Methylocaldum szegediense: one gene and its partners. The protein of the gene in region 2 interacts with the protein of the main gene of each other region in a pairwise test. Links are inferred from orthologs where the notes say so. Each region holds a gene or a part of one and is shown on either strand. Other genes may lie near its edges.

What was found. The genes of interacting proteins can lie anywhere in the genome.
Region 1: the proteins of dnaA (region 2) and dnaB interact in binary tests that used the Escherichia coli proteins (3 or more experiments, as listed by UniProt). The link is inferred for Methylocaldum szegediense from one-to-one orthologs.
Region 3: the proteins of dnaA (region 2) and QEN43_RS11675 interact in binary tests that used the Escherichia coli proteins (3 or more experiments, as listed by UniProt). The link is inferred for Methylocaldum szegediense from one-to-one orthologs.

Annotation. Positions count from the first base shown.
Region 1 is NZ_OX458333.1:465,516-471,684, forward strand. What follows is about bases 491-3,343. They hold dnaB (replicative DNA helicase), read right to left. Parts: upstream 2,684-3,343; coding sequence 1,298-2,683; downstream 491-1,297. Other genes in these bases: alr (alanine racemase), read right to left, coding at 491-1,295; hldE (bifunctional D-glycero-beta-D-manno-heptose-7-phosphate kinase/D-glycero-beta-D-manno-heptose 1-phosphate adenylyltransferase HldE), read right to left, coding at 2,686-3,343. In the rest of the region: QEN43_RS02025 (DUF1496 domain-containing protein), read right to left, coding at 1-135; more of alr, read right to left, coding at 213-490; more of hldE, read right to left, coding at 3,344-4,107; QEN43_RS02045 (Bax inhibitor-1/YccA family protein), read right to left, coding at 4,316-4,990; QEN43_RS02050 (M42 family metallopeptidase), read left to right, coding at 5,089-6,126. UniProt on the Escherichia coli protein: The main replicative DNA helicase, it participates in initiation and elongation during chromosome replication. Travels ahead of the DNA replisome, separating dsDNA into templates for DNA synthesis.
Region 2 is NZ_OX458333.1:3,006,594-3,014,586, reverse strand. The notes cover bases 4,997-7,993. They hold dnaA (chromosomal replication initiator protein DnaA), read left to right. Parts: upstream 4,997-5,830; coding sequence 5,831-7,156; downstream 7,157-7,993. Other genes in these bases: dnaN (DNA polymerase III subunit beta), read left to right, coding at 7,231-7,993; rpmH (50S ribosomal protein L34), read right to left, coding at 5,512-5,646; rnpA (ribonuclease P protein component), read right to left, coding at 5,113-5,508; yidD (membrane protein insertion efficiency factor YidD), read right to left, coding at 4,997-5,158. Outside these bases: QEN43_RS12985 (exosortase system-associated protein, TIGR04073 family), read left to right, coding at 1-150; QEN43_RS12980 (MFS transporter), read right to left, coding at 440-1,741; tRNA uridine-5-carboxymethylaminomethyl(34) synthesis GTPase MnmE, read right to left, coding at 1,826-3,172; membrane protein insertase YidC, read right to left, coding at 3,297-4,931; more of yidD, read right to left, coding at 4,934-4,996. UniProt on the Escherichia coli protein: Plays an essential in the initiation and regulation of chromosomal replication. Binds in an ATP-dependent fashion to the origin of replication (oriC) to initiate formation of the DNA replication initiation complex once per cell cycle.
Region 3 is NZ_OX458333.1:2,744,023-2,750,207, forward strand. Bases 2,827-5,695 are described here. They hold QEN43_RS11675 (phosphoheptose isomerase), read left to right. Parts: upstream 2,827-3,901; coding sequence 3,902-4,489; downstream 4,490-5,695. Other genes in these bases: QEN43_RS11665 (penicillin-binding protein activator), read left to right, coding at 2,827-3,287; QEN43_RS11670 (YraN family protein), read left to right, coding at 3,284-3,646; QEN43_RS11680 (FAD-binding oxidoreductase), read left to right, coding at 4,494-5,695. In the rest of the region: QEN43_RS11655 (hypothetical protein), read left to right, coding at 1-431; rsmI (16S rRNA (cytidine(1402)-2'-O)-methyltransferase), read right to left, coding at 480-1,346; more of QEN43_RS11665, read left to right, coding at 1,383-2,826; more of QEN43_RS11680, read left to right, coding at 5,696-5,885; nadC (carboxylating nicotinate-nucleotide diphosphorylase), read right to left, coding at 6,006-6,185. UniProt on the Escherichia coli protein: Required for the timely initiation of chromosomal replication via direct interactions with the DnaA initiator protein.

The sequences.
Region 1 (6,169 bases), 2.5 Mb from region 2 along the record:
GAAGTAACAGACGGGTTCGCCCGGCACTTGTTGCTTCAGTACGAGATAGTCGTCGTCAAATTCCTCCATAATCGGCGACGTCCTCAGTTCCGGATCGGGAGCACCCACTTGAGGTTTGGAGATACGTTCGGCCACAGTGGTTCCTGATAGTCACGTCTACGATTCGGATGGCAGCCAATTATCGGCCGAACCGTTTGATCAAAAAATACGTGCTATTCCCACCGTTCGACCATCTTGACTCGTGGAGTGACACCACAGAGGAGTTCATAGGGGATGGTCGATGCATGTTGAGCGATTTCTTCGACCGGCAAGCCTTTGCCCCACAGCGTGACTTCGTCGCCGACCTGAGCATCGGGGCAATCCGTGAGATCGAGGCTGATCATGTCCATGGAAACGCGCCCGACCAAGCTTACCCGGCGTCCCCGAACCAACACCGGCGTGCCCGTTCGCGCACTGCGGGGGTAACCGTCACCATAGCCGACCGAAACGATTCCGAGGCGGGTGGGGCGTGGGCAAACCCACTCTCCGCCATAACCCACGGCATCGCCAGCTTTGAGGTCCTTCAAAGCGATAAGCCGGCTTCGAAAGGACATGACCGGCTTTAGACCCTCGTCCGGGCCGGTACGACCGGGAAACGGCGACACGCCGTAGAGTGCGATACCGGGGCGGACCCAGCCGGAACGGGTGCCATCCCAGGCCAAGACTCCCGCAGAGTTGGCGATGCTGCATTCGGTTTGAAGGTTATGGAGAGCGCTGTTGAAGCGATCCAACTGTTGTCCAGTAAATGTATCCTGTACGACATCGGCATTGGCTAAGTGGGTCATCACCGGGATAGGCCGGCGTACCGCGGGGCAGTTCTGCAGTCTCGAATAGTTTGGTGCGAACTGGTCCGCGAGCAGGCCGAGTCTGTGCATGCCGGTATCAAGTTTCAACCAAACAGTGACCACTTCGGCCGACGGAATTTGTTCAAGGAGTTCCGCCTGGAATGGGGAGTGGATGACCGGCTCGAGTCCATAGCGTATATGGAACTCGAGTTCTTCACGATCGAGAAAGCCCTGCAGCACGACGATGCGCTGTGTTATGCCCGCTTCGCGCAGAGCGATGCCCTCGCCGAGTCGCGCTACCGCGAAAGCGTCCGCGTCGGCCAACACCTTGGCGATGCGAAGCAAGCCATGGCCGTAGGCATTGGCCTTGAGCACCGCCATGATTTTCGCTTTCGGTGCGTACGCGCGGATACGGGTCAGATTATATGTAACCGCTGCCAGATCGAGTTCCGCGTAGGCTGAAAGGACCATGTTCAGAAGTCCTCGCCCGCGTACGGATCGGCGATGAAGTTTTCGAAACGCGTGTATTGGCCGAGAAAGGTGAGCCGTACGGTCCCGATGGGGCCGTTGCGTTGCTTGGCAACGATGATTTCGGCCGTGCCTTTGTCGGGGGAATCGGGATGGTAAACCTCGTCGCGGTAGATGAACACGATAAGGTCCGCGTCCTGCTCGATCGAGCCGGATTCGCGCAGGTCCGACGGTACCGGACGTTTATTGGGGCGCTGTTCGAGGTTACGGTTGAGCTGCGAGAGGGCGATCACCGGAACGTTCAGTTCCTTGGCGAGTGCTTTGAGTGAGCGGGAAATTTCCGAGATTTCCGCCACCCGGTTTTCGCCGCCGGAGCATTGCATGAGCTGAAGGTAGTCCAGTACCACGAGTCCGAGTTGGCCATGCTCCCGCGCTAGACGCCGGCAGCGGGCGCGCACTTCGGTGGGTGTCAGGGCAGGGGTGTCGTCGATGAACAGCTTGGTGTCCGCCAAGATGTTGATGGCGGAAGTCATGCGCGGCCATTCGTCATCCTCCAGCTTGCCGGTGCGCACCCGGTGCTGATCGATGCGGCCCAAGGAAGACATCATACGCATAGCGAGTTGCTCGCCCGGCATTTCCATGCTGAATACGGCCACCGGAAGCCGTTCCTTGATGGCTACGTTTTCAGCGATGTTCATGGCGAAGGTGGTTTTCCCCATGGACGGGCGGCCCGCGATGATGATGAGGTCGGAAGGTTGCAGGCCCGAGGTCAGTTCGTCGAAATCGCTGAAACCGGTGCTGACTCCGGTAATGTGGCCTTCCTTGTGGAACAGCATTTCGATCCGGTCGATGGCGGCCGTCAGCAGAGATTTGATCGATTTGAAGCCCGCTCCGCCGCGCCGCCGCTGATCGGCGATCTGAAACACTTTTTGTTCAGCCATTTCGAGCAACAGGGTCAAATCTCGATTTTCTGGCTGAAAGGCGGAATCAGCGATCTCGGTACCGGCGTGGATCAGCTGCCGCAAGACCGACTTCTCACGAACGATATCGGCGTAGGACGCGATATTGGCCGCGCTGGGCGTTTCCTTGGCCATCATGGCAAGGTAGGCGAGCCCTCCCGCTTCTTCCAGCGAACCGGTTTTTTCCAAAACTTCGGAGAGGGTAACGACATCGAATGGGATCTGTTTTTCGGCGAGTTCTTTGATAGCCCGAAATATGAGCCTATGATCCCGGCGATAGAAATCTTCTTCTCCGACGCGGTCGGCGACGACATCCCAGGTCTGATTGTCGAGCATGAGTCCGCCCAGAACGGATTGCTCGGCATGGATGGAGTATGGCGGAACGCGCAGGGCGTCCACCGTCTTGTCCGTTAAACGGGCGCGGTCAGACATGTTCAGCTATTGCGTATCGCTTGAATGATTCGGGTGGTCGAATAATCGCCTAGAAAATCGAGAATCCTGACTTCGCCGCCGTTGGCCAAGACATAGTCGTGGCCCGCAATTTCGTGGATATCTTTGTAGTCGCCTCCCTTGACGAGAATATCCGGCAGCAGACGTCCGATGACATCGCGTGGCGTATCCTCCTCAAACGGAACGACCCAATCGACGCATTCAAGCGCTGCAAGCATCGTCATGCGAAAGTCCAGCGGATTGACCGGGCGGCCACTCCCTTTGAGCCGTCTTACCGAGGCGTCGCTGTTGACCAGCACGATAAGCCGGTCGCCCAAGGCTCGGGCTTGTTGCAGGTATTGGATATGGCCAGGATGTAGAATGTCGAAGCAGCCATTGGTGACGACGATCTTTTCCCCGTTTCGTCGCGCCGCCTCGAGCAAAGGCAAGAGTTCGTCGAGTTCTATCACCCCGCGACGATGGGCTCGCTGCCCGTGTAGGGCAAAATCCAATTCTTCGAGTGTCACCGTTGCTGTCCCTAGCTTGCCCACGACGATTCCGGCGGCGAGATTCGCGAGGGCCGTGGCATCCCCCAGCGGTGAGCCCGCCGCGAGAGAGGCAGCGAGCGTCGATATGACGGTATCGCCGGCTCCAGTGACATCGTAAACCTCTTTGGCACGGGCTGGCAAATGCCGGGGCGGTTCGCCGCGCTGCAGCAAAGTCATTCCGTATTCGCCACGGGTAATGAGGAGAGCTTCCAGTTCGAGCTTTTCCAACAGGACAAAGCCTTTGTCCGCTAGCTCGGCGTCGTTCCTGCAAGGTCCGGCTACAGCCTCGAATTCGGCACGGTTGGGGGTGATGATCGTCGCGCCGCGATACCGCTCGAAATCGGTGCCCTTTGGATCTACCAATACCGTCTTGCCGGCGTTCCGCGCAATCCGAATCAGTTCCCGAACCGGTTCGAGCGTACCCTTGCCGTAGTCGGAGAGTACTACGGTGCCGGCGTCCTTTAATTTTCTGGCAAAAGTTTCGAGAAGGCGAGTCGACGGGACATCGTGAAAACGGTCTTCGAAATCCAGCCGGATGAGCTGTTGATGCCGACTCAGCACCCGAAGCTTGGTGATTGTTGGCAGCTCCGGAATCTGTTCCACGGCACAATCGATGCCAGCGGCTTCAAGAAAACCGATGAGGCTTTGTCCGGCTTGATCGTTTCCGCAGTAGCCGATAACGCTGGCCCGTGCTCCAATTTTGGCGATATTGAGGGCCACGTTGCCGGCGCCTCCCACACGTTCTTCCACGCTATTCACCAATACGACCGGGACGGGAGCCTCTGGCGAAATACGCGAGGTGTCGCCGTGCCAGTAACGGTCGAGCATCAGGTCGCCGACGACCAAGACGCGGGCCAGGTCGAAATTTGGAAGTTGCATGGATTCGAGGAAGCGGAGAAATGGGCGATAGGATACCACAAGCACCCAGGTTCTCCGGGATGGCGTTAGAACCGGTTAAAGGGCTGCATAGTTTGAGTGGAAGGGCCGTCGGCCGTGGCCGAGTTCGAGGGGTGTTACGAGCGTTTTGAATTGCGATGTCGGAGCGGGCGAGGATACCCGCTCCGGTCGATTTGATTGAGAGAGTGCGTTATTCGTCGCCGCCGAAAACGCCCAGCAAATGCAGAAGGCTGGTAAACAGATTGAAGATCGAAACGTACAAAGTCACCGTGGCGAGAATGTAATTGCGCTCGCCGCCGTGCACGATTTCGCTGGTTTGATAAAGGATGAGGCCAGCCATCAGAACGACGAACATCGCCGACACCGCAATATGGAGTCCCGGCAGGTCCGGAAGGAATAACGCGACGAGCCCTGCCAGGAAAGCGACCAGTATCCCGGCAGTAAGCATACCGCCCATAAAGCTGAAGTTTTTCCTCGTGATCAGGGCATATGCCGACAGCCCAAAGAAAATCGCGCCGGTGCCTCCCAGGGCAGTCATCACCAGTTGTGCGCCATTACCGACATTAGTCAGATAAATGTTGAGAATCGGCCCGAGAGTAAATCCCATAAAGCCGGTAAGGGCGAATACAAAGACCAGCCCGAGAGCGCTGTTCTGAAACTTGGAAACCAGGAACAGCAAGCCGAAATATCCGACCAAGGTTAGAACAACCCCGGGGTGAGGCAGCTCCAGGGCCATTGACAAACCCGCCGTGAGCGCGCTGAACGTCAGCGTCATGGCTAGCAAAGCGTACGTGTTCCGAAGGACTTTGTTGGTTTCCAATACCCCGGCAGAAGCACGGGCGTAAGCCGGATTGACTTGGTTCATACAAGATCTCCTTTGCTAGGACATAAACAGTAATTGGACCGAGAAATGGTACAGTAGTTTTTCGTACACGTGTAAGTGTGTAGAAGAGGGGTTTTTCCATGCCAGAGCCGTTTCGAGACAAGCTTTTTCGTCTCATCTCCGACCTCGTGCTTTGTCATTCGCCGAGCGGCATGGAACAAGAAATAGATGCGTTTATCCTCTCATGGTTGGAGTCCGTCGGCGTCAAGGCCCATTCGGACAACGCCGGCAATATCATCGCGCGGATTCGGGGAGTGAATTCCGGTCCTGTGCTTGCCGTTACCGCGCACAAAGATGAAATTGGAGGCATCGTGAAGCGTGTACGCGAAGACGGCAAGGTGGAAGTGCGTAGACTCGGGGGATCGTTTCCCTGGATTTACGGCGAAGGGGTTGTGGATTTGCTGGGAGACCGGCTGACGATTCCGGCGATTTTGAGTTTCGGTTCCCGGCATGTCTGCCATGAATCGCCGCAAAAGGTATACGAGGAAGACAAACCGCCGAAATGGGATACCGTTTGGGTGGATACAAAAATGAGCAAATCGGAACTGGAAGACGCCGGGGTACGTCCGGGGACTCGAATGGTGGTCGGCAGACATCGAAAGGCACCGTTTCGGATGGGTGATTACATCGCAAGCTACGCGCTGGACAACAAGGCGTCGGTCGCGATTCTTTTGTTGCTGGCGGAGGCCATCAAGGCGCCTGCAGCAGACCTGGATCTGGTGTTCACTGCGAAGGAGGAGGTGGGAGCGATTGGAGCGCTCTATTACACCCATCAGAAACGAATCGACGAGCTGATTGCTTTGGAGATCGCTCCTAAATCGGCGGAGTATCCCATCGAAAGCGACGAAGATCCGGTGCTCTTGTCGCAGGACAGTTACGGTATGTACGATGAAACGCTCAATGGCCGTCTGGCGACGGCCGCCCGCAAGGCTGGCCTACATGTGCAATATGCCGTTCTGAGCCAGTTCGGTAGCGATGCCTCGATCGCGATGAAAGCCGGGCACGTATCGAAGGCCGCTTGCCTCGGATTTCCCGCCGAGAATTCCCACGGATACGAAATCGCCCATTTGGGCGCATTGGAAGCGTGTTATCGGATATTGCAAACCTACTTGTCCTGATGCGGTCTAAGGCTCAGGTTCGGCTCAACGGTTGATTTTTGAA
Region 2 (7,993 bases):
GGCATTCCGATCGGCCTCGCTTACGGCCTCGGCATGACCGTGACGCGCGAGCTGGCTGGAGTCTATGAGTTCGTTACGGCCCCTTTCCCTATGCCCGCCGGCTTTCGGCCGATTCTGCGTCCGGAATACCCCTGGGATTACTTCAGATAGGCCCCCAACGGTCGGATCGACGTAACGGTCACGACATGATCGGGGGGAATAAGAGTCGAGTCACAATGGGGGTTAGCTAAGGAGCTTGGGTGTAAGGCTTCGAAAACGACCGTGGTATCCAGCGACGCCCGAAGAACTCCGCTTCGGGCGGTACGTGCTTGCCGAAGCGATATCCCTGGCCATCCATACCCTTAGGCAGCTAGAAGGGTTAGGACAGGCCAGTCGGAGGACTTTATCTAGGCTTCCTTATGGCGGCGTTCCGGAAAGCATCTCTCGGCCGCCCTGTGACTCAAGAACCTCGCCCTTTGCCCGCGCGGTTTCGTGGCTTGCTGCCATGACCTTTCTCGAAAGATGGCGTTTCGCCAACAGGAGGTGGAAATCGATCCATCGTTCGCAACTCGGGAAACGCGTACATCCAAACGATAGCGACGGCCAGTGTGACCGCTCCTCCGACGATGATCGCGGGGATGAGTCCGAACCATGCGGCGGTGAGACCGGATTCGAACTCGCCCAGTTCGTTGGAAGCGCCGATGAAAACCGAGTTGACGGCGCTCACCCGTCCACGAATGGCGTCGGGGGTTTCAAGCTGAACCAGCAGGTGGCGGATGTAAACGCTGACCATATCTCCGGCACCCAGTAGGAAAAGCGCAAACAGCGACAGAGGAAAACTGGTAGACAGACCGAGCACGATGACGGCAGCTCCAAACACAGCAACCCCGCCGAACATCCATCGCCCGACGTACCGGGAGATGGGGGTAAAGGCAAGCAGCAAAGCCGTCAGGGCGGCGCCGGCTCCCGGTGCGGTGCGAAGCAGGCCGAGCCCGGTCGGACCGACGTGCAGAATTTCGCTGGCATAAGCAGGCAGCAAAGCCGTGGCGCCGCCGAACAGAACGGCGAACAGGTCGAGCGAAATGGCGCCGAATACGGTGGGACGTGATCGCACGAACCGCAAACCGTCCAAAATGCTGTCCCAACTAACGGGCTCCCGACGCTCGGTTCGGCGAGGAAAACCGCGCATCGAAAGCATCAAGACAGCGGAAAGTCCAAGCAGCGCTGATACTGTCGTGTAAACGGTCAGAGGCCCCGCCAGATAGAGTAGGCCGCCGAGCGCGGGACCTAGGATCACCGCCAGTTGAAAGCTGGAGGAACTGAGCGCGACGGCATTGCCGAAAGCTTCGGCAGGCACCAGATTAATGACGATCGCTTGGCTGGACGGCATCATGAAGGCTCGCGCCGACCCGTAAAGCGCCATGACGGCAAATACCGGCCAAACGATCTTTAGCCCTGTTATGGTGAATCCGATCAACAACAGGCCGCACAGCATTTCTACGGCGTAGCAGAGCGTGATGATGCGGCGGCGGTCGAAGCGATCCGCCATCTGGCCGGCGATCAACACCAGCGGTACGAAGGGCAGGAATTGAGCGAGGCCGATGAGTCCGAGGTCGAGTGCCTCGCCGGTCAATGAATAGACTTGCCAGCCTACGGCCACGCTCTGCATTTGTACTGCGACCGCCCCGAAAAACCGGGCGCACAGATAAAACGAAAAGTCGCGATAACGAAGAGCCGAGCTCGTGGACGCAAATAAAGACATATCTTCCCTTGGTCTCTGTCAGTGTGCGCTGGTTTTTGGGATTGCCGTCTTGAGACGAGATCAGCGCTCGAGCATGGCCTGGGCTCACTTGCCGATACAAAAGCTCGAGAATATCCGGCTCAAGAGGTCTTCACTGGTGAACTCGCCGGTGATTTCCGACAGGGCGGTTTGGGCTTCGCGGAGATCTTCGGCGACCAGTTCGGCGGCGCGGATCTTGAGCTGGGATTCCGCGCTCTCGATGAAGCTCTCGGCTCGGCTGAGCGCATCAAGATGACGGCGGCGGGCAATAAAGATATCGTCCGCCTCGCTGTCGTAGCCCATCGAAGTTTTGAGGTGTGTTTTGAGGTGCACAATCCCCTCGCCGGTCTTGGCGGAAAGATATACCGCGGGACCGCGGCGGTCTTCGACGAAGCCGGCCGGTTTTCCGGTGAGATCGATCTTGTTGTAGACGCGGGTAACCGGGATCTCCGCGGGAAGGCTGGAAAGCAGGGCTTCACCCTCTTCCGGGCTGGAGTCATCGATCAAAAGCAATAATCGGTCGGCCTTATGAATCTCGTCCCGCGCGCGGCGGATGCCTTCGCGCTCGACGACGTCCTCGCTTTCCCGGAGGCCCGCGGTGTCCACAAGATGGAGAGGCATGCCGTCGATCTGGATATGTTCGCGCAAGGTATCGCGGGTCGTACCGGCGATCTCGGTGACGATGGCGGCTTCGCGTTCGGCCAACCGATTGAGAAGGCTGGATTTTCCCGCGTTCGGGCGGCCGACGATGACGACTGTCATGCCTTCACGCAACAAACAACCTTGCCGCGCGGAGTGGCGGATATGCCGAAGAGTCGCGCGCAAATCCGAGAGTTTTTCGGCGATACGGCCTTCGGACAGGAAATCGATGTCCTCGTCCACGAAGTCTATGGATGCTTCCACGTACTGCCTGAGCTCGATCAAGTCTTCGACCAATTGGTGGATGCGGGTGGAGAACTCACCTTGAAGAGAGCGTTGGGCGGATCGGGCGGCCTGCTCGGTCGTACTTTCGATCAGATCGGCGATGGCTTCGGCCTGCGCCAGATCGATCTTGTCGTTGAGGAAGGCTCGTTCGCTGAACTCTCCCGGCCGTGCCAATCGAGCGCCCAAATCCAGAACGCGGCGGAGCAGCAGGTCGAGGAGGACCGGGCTGCCGTGCGCGTGTAACTCGAGGACGTCTTCACCGGTGAACGAATGCGGCGAAGAAAAGAACAAAGCGATACCGGTATCGAGAACCGAACCGTCCCGGTCGTAAAAGTGACCATAGTGGGCGTAGCGCGGCTGGAGTTCCTTGCGGAGAAGCTCGCGCATTATGGTTCGAACCTCATCACCCGAGAGACGGATCACGCCGATGCCGCCTCGGCCTGGAGGCGTGGCAATGGCGGCTATAGTGTCTCGGGATGAGATGTTCATTGTATGGACACCGGAACCAATAGTCGTTCCGGCTCAAAGTGGGAAGAGGGGCGTAGTGTGCCGTCATAAGGCAAGAAGCACGCGGCCGACCTAGGTGGCCGACCGTATCTCGCTGTAGAGCGTACTAAGCGTGGGCGCTCCGTTCGATCTGTCGGGTGATGTGCCACTGCTGGAGAATGGACAGAATGTTGTTGACCACCCAGTAAAGCACGAGTCCCGAAGGGAAAAAGGCGAAGAAGCCGGTGAAAATAAGCGGGAAGAACTGCATCACCTTGGCCTGCACCGGATCGGTCGGTGGCGGATTGAGCTTCTGCTGGATGTACATAGAGACGCCCATGATCAGCGGGAGAATGAAGTAAGGATCTTTGGCCGAGAGATCGTTCAGCCAAAGGATGAACGGTGCCTGACGCATTTCCACGCTTTCGATCAGAACCCAGTACAGGGCGATGAACACGGGGATCTGGACGAGAATGGGCAGACAGCCTCCCAGCGGATTTACCTTTTCCTTCCGATACAGCTCCATCAACGCCATGTTGAATTTCTGCTTATCGTCCGCGTAGCGTTCCTTGAGCTGTTGAAGCTTGGGCTGGAGCTTACGCATTTTGGCCATGGAACGGTAGCTGGCTTGCGACAACTTATAGAACAAGGCCTTTAGCGTGATGGTGACGAAAACGATCGCCCATCCCCAATTATTGAAGAGCTTGTGGAACTGCTCCAGCAGCCAGAAAATGGGTTTCGCGATGATGGTCAAGGAACCATAATCCACCGTCAGCTCCAGGCCGGGAGCGGTTTTCTCCAGGACGCGCTGAAGCTTAGGACCCGCGAACAGCTGCGCTTTGAAGACTTTTTCTTCGCCCGGCTTGACGTCAAGCATGGGCGAATAGGTCCCGATGACGAAATGATCGTCGGAGAGGGCTTTGGTGTAGAAGCTGTGCTCTTCGCCCGCGCTCGGAATCCAAGCGGCAAGGAAATAGTGCTGGATCATGGCAATCCAGCCGTCCTTGGCTTTCCGGTTCAGGTTCGAGTCGGCCATGTCCTTAAACGTGATCTTTTCGTACTTGTCTTCCGGGGTGTACAGTACGCCTCCGGTATAAGTCCGAACGAAAGATTCTTCGCTTTGGTTTTCGGGATTCTTGCGCTGCAATTGAACATATTGGCGCCCTTTCCAGTCGGTTCCGGACTGGTTGACGACCTGTTGCTCAAGTTCTATCAGATAGCTGCCTTTGGCGAAGATCAAAGTCTTGGTAATTCTGACGCCCTGGTCATTGGTCCAGGTGAAAGGGACGCGCAGGGTGTCTTGGCCTTCTGCCAGAGTGTACGTGTCGGCTTCGGCACGCCAGATACTGTGATGGGTCGGGGCCTGGGTTTCTTCCCCTAGGAAACCGCTTTGTGCAATGAAAAATTGGTCTTGGTCATTGAACAGCCGAACCGGCTGATCGGGATGGTCCTTGCTCTGGGGATATTCGAGTAGATCGAGTATGCGCAGATCGCCGCCCTTGGTGTCGATCTCGGCGCGTATGACATCGGTCGTAACGGTGACGCGCGGATGTTCGACGGCCGCAACCGTGGATTCAGGGGTCTTGGCGATGTCGTCGACGCTCCGAGTGGCCTCGGGTACGTCGCCAGGCGCGGCCGGCACCGTCGGCTCGGTCTGCGCCGTGGGTTCAGGCTTGGGCCCGTAATCCACCTGCCATTGCTGCCATAGCATGAAGCTGAGAAATACGAATAAGACGAAGAGAACGAACCTTAAATTATCCATTCTTATTTTCCGAATTGGTCTGGGACGGGATCGAAACCGCCTTCATGCCATGGATGGCATCGCAGCAGTCGCCTTACGGCAAGATAAGATCCCCTAAGAGGTCCGAACCGCTGAATGGCGGTCAAGGCGTAACTGGAGCACGTCGGGTGGAAACGGCAATGCTGCCCCACCCAAGGACTAATCAGGTACTGATAGAATCTGATGAGGAAGACCAAGATGGCTTGCATCGCCTCACCAGGTTTTCCCAGTGCTTATGCAAAGAGCGTCGGAGTGTTTCATGGTCTGCCTGACTTGCGGCGCTGCGCGCCATGACCACAAAATCGATTCCGCCGAGCAGAGGCTGCCGTAAACGGAAACTTTCGCGGATGATACGCTTAATACGGTTGCGATCGGCAGCGTTACGGATTTGTCGTCTGGCGATTGCCAACCCGAGGCGCGGATAGTCACGACCGTTGGTTCGCGCGAGCACGGTTAAGTATTGGTCTGCAGACTTGCAGGGCTGCTCGAAAACGCGCTGAAAATCGGCGGCGCTACTTAAGCGGCGCGTTCGGGGGAAGCCGTAGCGAGGCGACGCCAAACGTCAGACGGTAAGCCGTTTGCGACCTTTTGCACGGCGCGCACTCAGAACCAAACGTCCGCCGCGGGTTTTCATACGCGCGCGAAAGCCGTGGGTACGAGCACGCTTGATCTTGCTGGGCTGATAGGTTCTTTTCATAAGGCACCTGTTGAATTCCGCAAAGAAAATACAAAGCTATGCATCGTAATTTAGTGTGGATAGCGTGTCAATGCTGTGGATAAGTCGCGTCTTACGGTATGATAACCAATTCCGTTGAAGCGCTCACGCATCTATCGTCTATGCCTTATGTTCTATTCCTCGAGTACGATAAGGGAGTCGCACCATGAGCGCGCTGTGGAATCAGTGCATGAGGAAGCTCGAAGGCGAGCTGCCCCCGCAACAGTTCAACACCTGGATCAGGCCCTTACAGGCAGTAGAAAATGGGTCGGAACTGAAACTGCTGGCTCCTAACCGGTTTGTACTTGACTGGGTAAAACAGCATTTTATCGGAAAGATCGAAGAAGTCTTATCAGATCAGAAGACGCAGCCCGGTCTGCACGTCGTTCTGGAAATCGGCACCCGAAAGCCGCAGGAAGCATCTCCTATCGCGCCGACGATCAGGCGATCGACGAGCGTCAAGAAAGGGCTTCCAAATAACCTCAACACGGCCTTTACCTTCGACAACTTCGTAGAAGGAAAATCCAACCAACTGGCGAAAGCCGCATCGATGCAGGTGGCGCAAAATGTCGGGCGGGCCTACAACCCCTTGTTCATTTACGGAGGCGTAGGTCTCGGCAAAACGCATCTCATGCACGCCATCGGGAACGAAATTCTTCGGGCGAATGCCTCGGCCAACATCGTCTATCTGCATTCCGAACGCTTTGTTTCGGACATGGTCAAGGCCTTGCAGCATAACGCGATCGGCGCATTCAAGGAGTATTATCGGACGGTCGATGCCTTACTGATCGACGATATTCAGTTTTTCGCCGGCAAGGAGCGATCCCAGGAGGAATTCTTTCATACCTTCAATAGCCTTCTGGAAAACAAACATCAAGTAGTCTTGACCTGCGACCGTTATCCCAAGGAAATCAAGGGTCTCGAAGAGCGATTGAAGTCGCGTTTCGGCTGGGGCCTTCCCGTGGCGATCGAGCCGCCGGATTTGGAAACCCGCGTGGCAATTCTGATGAGCAAGGCACAGCACGCTGGTGTCGATTTGTCGCCGGAAGTGGCGTTCTTTATCGGCAAGCGGATCCGCTCGAACATCCGCGAATTGGAAGGGGCGTTACGGCGCGTTATCGCCAATGCCCACTTCACCGGCAAGCCGATTACGCTGGAATTTACCAAAGAGGCGCTTAGGGATTTGATCGCGCTTCAGGATCGCATGATCAATATCGAAAACATCCAGAAGACGGTTGCGGAATACTACAAGATCCGAGTGGCGGACCTCCTTGCGAACAAACGGACCCGGTCGGTGACGCGTCCTCGGCAAATCGCCATGGCGTTGGCCAAAGAGCTGACCAATCACAGCTTGCCGGAAATCGGACAGCAGTTCGGCGGGCGGGACCATACCACCGTTTTGCACGCGTGTCGTAAGGTCCAGGAACTGAAAGAAAGCGATAGCAAGTTTGCAGAGGACTACTCGAACCTCATGCGTACCCTATCGAACTAGCCCTGACGGAGCCGTGGCTTGAAGTGTCGGCACCTTTGGTCTAACGCGTTTAGCATCCAACACATGAGCTCATTATGAAGTTCACGATAAGCCGGGAGAATTTGCTGACCCCCTTGCAGCAGGTGGTCGGCGTCATCGAACGACGCCAAACCCTGCCGATTCTGTCCAACGTGCTTCTGAAGCTTTCCGATGGCGTTTTGGAGCTGACGGGTACGGATTTGGAAGTCCAGCTGGTTACCAAAGCACTAGTAGAAAGTGGCGAGGCGGGCTCGGTTACGGTGCCGGCGCGCAAGTTCCTGGATATTTTCCGCCTTCTGCCGGAGAAAAGCGTGGTCAATCTCGAGTGCAGGCAAGAAAAATTCGTAATCCAGTGCGGATCCAGCCGTTTCAATTTGAGCACCCTGCCGGCGGAAAATTATCCGGAGTTCGAGGCGGGAACGCCGGAAGTCGAGGTTGCTGTTCCTCGCGATTGCTTGAAACGTGCACTCGAAAAGACCATCTTCGCGATGGCGCAACAAGACGTTCGTTATTATCTGAACGGATTGTTGCTGGATTTGGATGCCCAAATGCTTCGAGCGGTTTCGTCGGACGGACATCGTCTGGCGTATTTCGAGCAGCCGCTGGAGAACGGGCCGGAAGAGGGACGACAGATCATCGTTCCCAGAAAGGGCATACTGGAATTGAATCGGTTGTTGGACGAGGGAGAGAATCCGGTCACGATTCAAATCGCACCCAACAGTCTGCGCGTCGATCTGGGAACAGTTCGCTTTGCCGCTAAGTTGATCGAAGGGAGATTTCCGGATTATCAGCGTGTGATGCCGCGTGATTTGACGCGAG
Region 3 (6,185 bases), 260 kb from region 2 along the record:
GTATTTTTCTGGCATTACTCGCCGTCATTTACTTTCTGCCCGCATTCATGTCGCGGTCCGACGAGATCAACGGGACCTCGCGGGAAGCAGTTTACAAATCGGCCATTAAAGTCAAACGCTACCTCAACACGGACGAACGCGTTTTGTTCGATACCGCCTTGGGAATTTTAGACAAAATCAAGACAGAAGAAGGGCCGGATGCCTTCGTCGAAACCGTGGACGGAAAGAACCCGGAAGAAATCGTCGAAACGGCGAAGCACGAAGTCAATCTCAAGATCGCGGCTGGCCACCCGGATTTCAAGCAATATAGTTCGTGGGACGACATGATCCAGAAGCTGACCAGCGGTAACGGGAGAAAACCGTCTGTGCGCTCCTATACCTCACCCGACTATTCTCCGCGTAATTCGGAACGGCCCGATCGTCCTCAATAATCGGCCAAAGAAAAGACATCCTCCTACGGTCTCGCTAGACACGGCTAGTCAATCGGTTGTCTTCTCTTCAACCCATCGGAGCGCCGCTCGGTAAACCGCTTCCCGACGCGCTCCGGTAATTTTTGCAGTCAATGACGCCGCGGTTTTTACCGAACAATCCTCAAGCAAAATCCGCAATACTCGCTCCTCGTCGGCCGTAAGCCCATCCGTTCTGTCGACAACCGGCGCACCTTCAAGAACCAGAACGAATTCCCCTTTTCTCATATTTGGATCGCCTTCAAAAAGCGAAAGCGCCTCGCCGACCGACGTATCGATGATGGTTTCGAATACTTTGGTTAGTTCTCGGGCGATGACTAGGCGCCGGTCAGCCGGAAAAACCGACGCGATATCCGCTAGGCATTCGCCTACGCGATGGCTGGATTCATAGAAGATGAGCGTTCTCGACTCTTTCCGTAGCGCCTCCAGGGCGGCCTTGCGCGCGGACGATTTTCGCGGCAGAAATCCGTCGAACACGAAATGGTCGGCGGGAAGGCCGGATGCTGAAAGCGCCGCCACCAGGGCACACGGACCGGGAACCGGAACAACGCGGATGCCCGCGGATCGAGCCCTTCGTACTAGGGGAAATCCGGGATCGCTAATCAGCGGCGTTCCGGCGTCCGAGATAAGCGCGATGGATTCACCTTTTTGCAAGCGTTCGATCAACCGCGCCGACGCGACATCCTCGTTATGCTCATGAAGCGGCGTAGTCGGCGTGGAAATCCCGTAATGATCTAATAGCGGCCGGCTGTGTCGGGTGTCTTCACAGGCGATGAGGTCGACTTGCTTCAGAACGTCGACGGCCCGAAACGTAATATCCCTTAGATTGCCGATCGGCGTTGCTACTAGGTATAGTACGCCAGATTCTGTTTGCCTCACTACTAATGCCTCGCATTCCTGAACGGAATCCCGCGTATGCCTCTATTAATCCGCCTTTGCCTCGTTCTTCTCGTGCTGCTGGCGGCCGCCTGCGCCCGCGACGCCACCAGGCGCGGCGCCGTGGACGCGCGAGCCGCGCAAGCTGAAAGTCTGCTTCAGAGCGGCGACTATACCGGAGCGGTGAGATTATTTCAGCAGCTTGCAGAAACTTCGAGGGACTCCGATTACTACCGACTGCGGGCCGCCGATGCGGCGCTCCGGGCTGGCGACGGCAGACTGGCGGAACAGCTAGCCGATACCATTAATCCCCGCCGCTTGGACCCCGTGGACGGGTACGATTACACCCTTCTGCAAAGCAGGCTCGATCTCAATGTTGGCCGGGCGCGAGAGGCGTTGACCAAGCTCGACAGCCTCCCCCCGGATAGACTGGAATCGTCGCAGATGGTGAATTATCACGCACTGCGAGCCTCCGCTTATAACCAACTGGGCAATATGCTCGAAAGCGCTCGGGAGCGGGTCAAGCTGGGCGAGCTACTTACCCACCCCGACGCCGTCCAGAAGAATAATGAGGCCATTTACGACGCCCTGGCCCGAATTCCCGAAAAAGCACTGACCGCCATGCAGCCTCCCCCGCCCGATATCCTGGGCGGCTGGATGAATCTGACCCAGATCGTCAAGACTACGCCTCCGGCGCAATTGAATACTGAATTGGCCAAATGGCGGGCCCGCTTTCCCGGACATCCGGCGGACGGAGCCTTCCTCCAAGGGCTTTTAGGATCAACCCAAGGGCATCGTCCAGACCAAGCTCAGGCGGGAACCTCGCCATCTGCAGCCGCGCCGAGTTCCACCGGCTTCATCGGTGTGATGCTGCCTTTGTCCGGCCCCTATGGCCCTGCCGGCCAGGCCCTACGCACCGGCATGCTTGCGGCCTATTATGCCAATGTCGATCCGGCAAAACTGCCTTTGCGATTCGTTGATACCCGATCGGGCGACATCCTCCAGCTCTATCGGAAATTAACCGACGAAGGTGCAAGAGCGGTTCTAGGCCCTTTGATCAAGGACAACGTGGCTGCCTTGGCCAAGGCGGGAGACTTGCCTGTTCCGGTTTTAGCTCTCAATCAAATACCCGAGATCGGCAACGACCGCCTCTATCAGTTCGGCCTCACACCTGAACACGAGGTCGAGCAGGCTGCCGGAAGCGCCTGGTTCGACGGTCGTCAGAACGCGCTGGTACTGGCACCGGCGACTCAATTCGGCCAACGCATGATCAAGCACTTCGTGGCCTATTGGCGTGAGCTCGGGGGAAGCGTTCGAACCATCAAGACCTACCCCTATCACAGCGAGGATTTCACCGCCTCAGTCAGGGAATTGATTGCCGCGGCTCCCGCCACCCATACCCAGCTTTCGGTACCCGCATTCCCGCCGTTCGAGCAATCGGGCGGCGATTTCATCTTCCTCATCAGCGACGCCCGGGATGCCCGTCTGATTCTGCCTCAGCTCGCCTTTCACCAAGGCGAACATCTTCCGGTCTACTCGACCTCGCACGTTTATGGCGGCAAGGCCGATTCGGAAGCCGATCGAGATTTGAGTGGGCTTATTTTCTGCGATATCCCATGGTTGCTTGATCCGGCTGAAAGCGGCCCGCTGTCCTACCAGGCGCTGGGCAAGCAGATTCAGCAAACCCCGCCCGACTACGTAAGGCTTATTGCGCTCGGGATCGATGCTTATCGTTTGCTGCCGGAACTCGAACGATTCACGGCCGAGCCCCATTATCGATACACCGGGGCGACCGGAACGCTCTCGCTGAGTGCGGACAACCGCATTCAACGCCAACTTCACTGCGCGCAGTTTGAAGACGGCATTCCACGACCCCGGGGAATCGCACCCTTACTGAGACCGGGCAACGGCTCGAGCAACCTTCCCTGGAGGCACTCGGAATGAAGGCTCTCGGCCAGGACAAGGGACGTATCGCCGAGGACGAAGCGCTGAATTTCTTGCAAATGCAGGGCCTCAGGCTAATCGAGCGCAATTATCGCTGCCGATACGGCGAAATCGATCTCATTATGGAAGACGGGCGCGCCATCGTCTTCGTGGAGGTCCGATATCGGAGGAGTAGTCAGTTCGGCGGCGCACTGGAAAGCGTGGATAGGCGCAAGCAGGCGAAACTCTTGGCAAGTGCCGTCCATTTCTTACGCGAAAAACGGATGGACCGTCCGGCGCGTTTCGATGTGGCTGCACTGGCCCCCGCCAACGGTGGGCTTACTGTAAAATGGGTGAAGGACGCTTTTCAGGCGGCTTGAGCGGTCGTGACACACGCATTGTTGGCAGGATGCTCAGAACGACGACGATCGGCAGAAGATATTAGCCGACATGAGCCGTTTTCGCTGTGAACGATGCGGTTCATGTCATACCATCCTGCCCGGCCTTTTCGGGTGGCCTTAACGTGCAAACCGCCTATCCAGCCGGTTTGCCATTTTGTTCAGAACATCCTGCGGCGCCGCCCCCAAGAGTAATGATGCTTTGAGGTTTTCGCGACGCAACGTTGACTATTAGGCATGAACTTACAAGAACGAGTGTTTCGTCAGTTCGAGACCAGTGTCGAAGCTAGCCGCGATGCGCTGGCCAGGCTTGGAGAAATCATTGAGATTGCCGGAGTCAGGCTCGCTCAGTGCTTACTCAACGACGGGAAGATTCTTTGTTGCGGCAACGGCGGATCTGCAGCGCAAGCCCAGCATTTTTCTTCCGAAATGCTGAACCGCTATGAGCGGGAACGCCCCGGCTTGCCCGCCGTCGCACTCACCTGCGACACCTCGACCTTGACCTCGATCGCCAACGATTATCGGTTCGACGATGTTTTCGCCAAGCAAATCAGGGCCTTGGGTCATAGCAACGATGTTCTCGTCGTCTATACCACCAGCGGCAACTCCGCGAGCATTTTGAGCGCAGTCACGGCCGCCCATGACCGGGATATGTCGGTGCTGGCACTCACCGGTCGGGACGGCGGGGCACTTGCTCCCCTGCTACTCGACACCGATATCGAAATACGCGTGCCTTCGGAGACCACTGCCCGGATACAGGAAGTTCATTTGCTGATCACGCACTGCTTATGCGATTTGATCGACCATCAATTGTTCGGGGACTGATTCATTGGCATTATCCAGCGCGTTTTTACGCCGACTGGCGGAAATCTTCCCACCCGGCTCGCTCTACACCGATCCCGCCGATTGCTGGGCCTATGGCTACGACAACAGCCGCCGCCAGGCCCTGCCGGAAGCGGTAGTTTTCCCCACCACTCACGCCCAAACCGTCGAGCTGACCCGCCTATGCAACGAACATCGGGTGTCTTTGACCGCGCGCGGGCGCGGCACCGGCACGACCGGCGCAACCGTGCCTTTGCGGGGCGGCGTAGTGGCATCATTCGAACGCATGAACAGGGTCGTGGAATTCTCGCCGGGCAACCGCTACATTGTGGTAGAGCCTGGGCTGACCAACCAGGCGTTACAGGACTTTCTTAAGCCGCACGGCTTTTTCTGGCCGCCTGATCCGACCAGCGCCTCCTTCTGCAGCATAGGCGGCAATCTGGCCTACAACTCCGCCGGGCCGCGCGCGGTTAAATACGGCACGCCTCGCGAAAACACGCTTGCATTGCGGGCGGTGACCGGTCAGGGAACCGAGATCCGCACCGGAGTGTTCACGACCAAGGGCGTGGTCGGGTATGACCTCACCCGGCTGCTGTTGGGTTCGGAGGGAACGCTCGCCCTGATTACCGAGGCGGTGCTCAAGCTAACCCCCTTGCCCGAAGCTAAACGGACCATGCGAGCCGTCTATGCCGATCTCGACCACGCGACGGAAGCCATCACCCGAATCATGGCTCAACCCGCAGTCCCTTGTGCTCTCGAATTCATCGACGGCAACGCGATCGAATTGATCCGCCGGTATTCTCGCGCCGAGCTGCCAGAGCGTGCCGGCGCTTTGCTGATGATCGAAGTAGACGGCTTTGCCGAGGGCTTGGCGGTTCAGACCGAGAGCGTACGGCGCGCTGCTGGAAACGAAGGGCTCTTGGAATTCCGGGTCGCGGAAACCGCCGATGAAATCGAAGCCCTTTGGCAGACGCGTAAAGCCTTGTCGCCGGCACTACGCAAAGTCGCCCCGAAGAAGATCAACGAGGACGTGGTGGTACCGGTCACCGAGTTGCCTAAGCTGATCGCCGGGCTGAACGAGCTGTCCCGTCGCTTCGATCTTCCGATCGTCAACTTCGGCCATGCAGGAAACGGAAATATTCACGTCAATCTACTGTTCGATCCCGACAAGCCCGGCGAAACCGAGAAAGCCCACCAGTGCCTGGACGAGATGTTCTCGCTGGTGTTGCGGCTGCACGGGACACTGTCCGGCGAACACGGCGTCGGTCTTGAGAAACGGGATTTCGTAGATCGGGAAATCGACAGCGGCGCACTCGACTTGATGCGCGCCATCAAGCACCAATTCGATCCGAACAACATTCTGAACCCGGACAAAACGCTGCCTTTGCACCACCGTTGAACCAACGCGAGACTAGTTCGCTCCGCGCCTGTCCAAAGCGCTCAGGACGTTGCTTCGACAGGACTCAACCCGAACGGAATCCACGGAGTAGCCAAGAGCCGGGGCAGTCGCCTGAAAGGCTCAGCCGGCAACCACGATCCGCATCGACAAATCAATCGCTCGGACGTTCTTGGTCAGCGCACCGACCGAAATGTAGTCCACACCGGTTTCGGCGATCGACCGAATGGTATCCAAGGTCACGTTGCCTGAAACCTCGAGCTTGGCACGACCCGCGGCCACGGCTACCGCCTCGCGCATCAT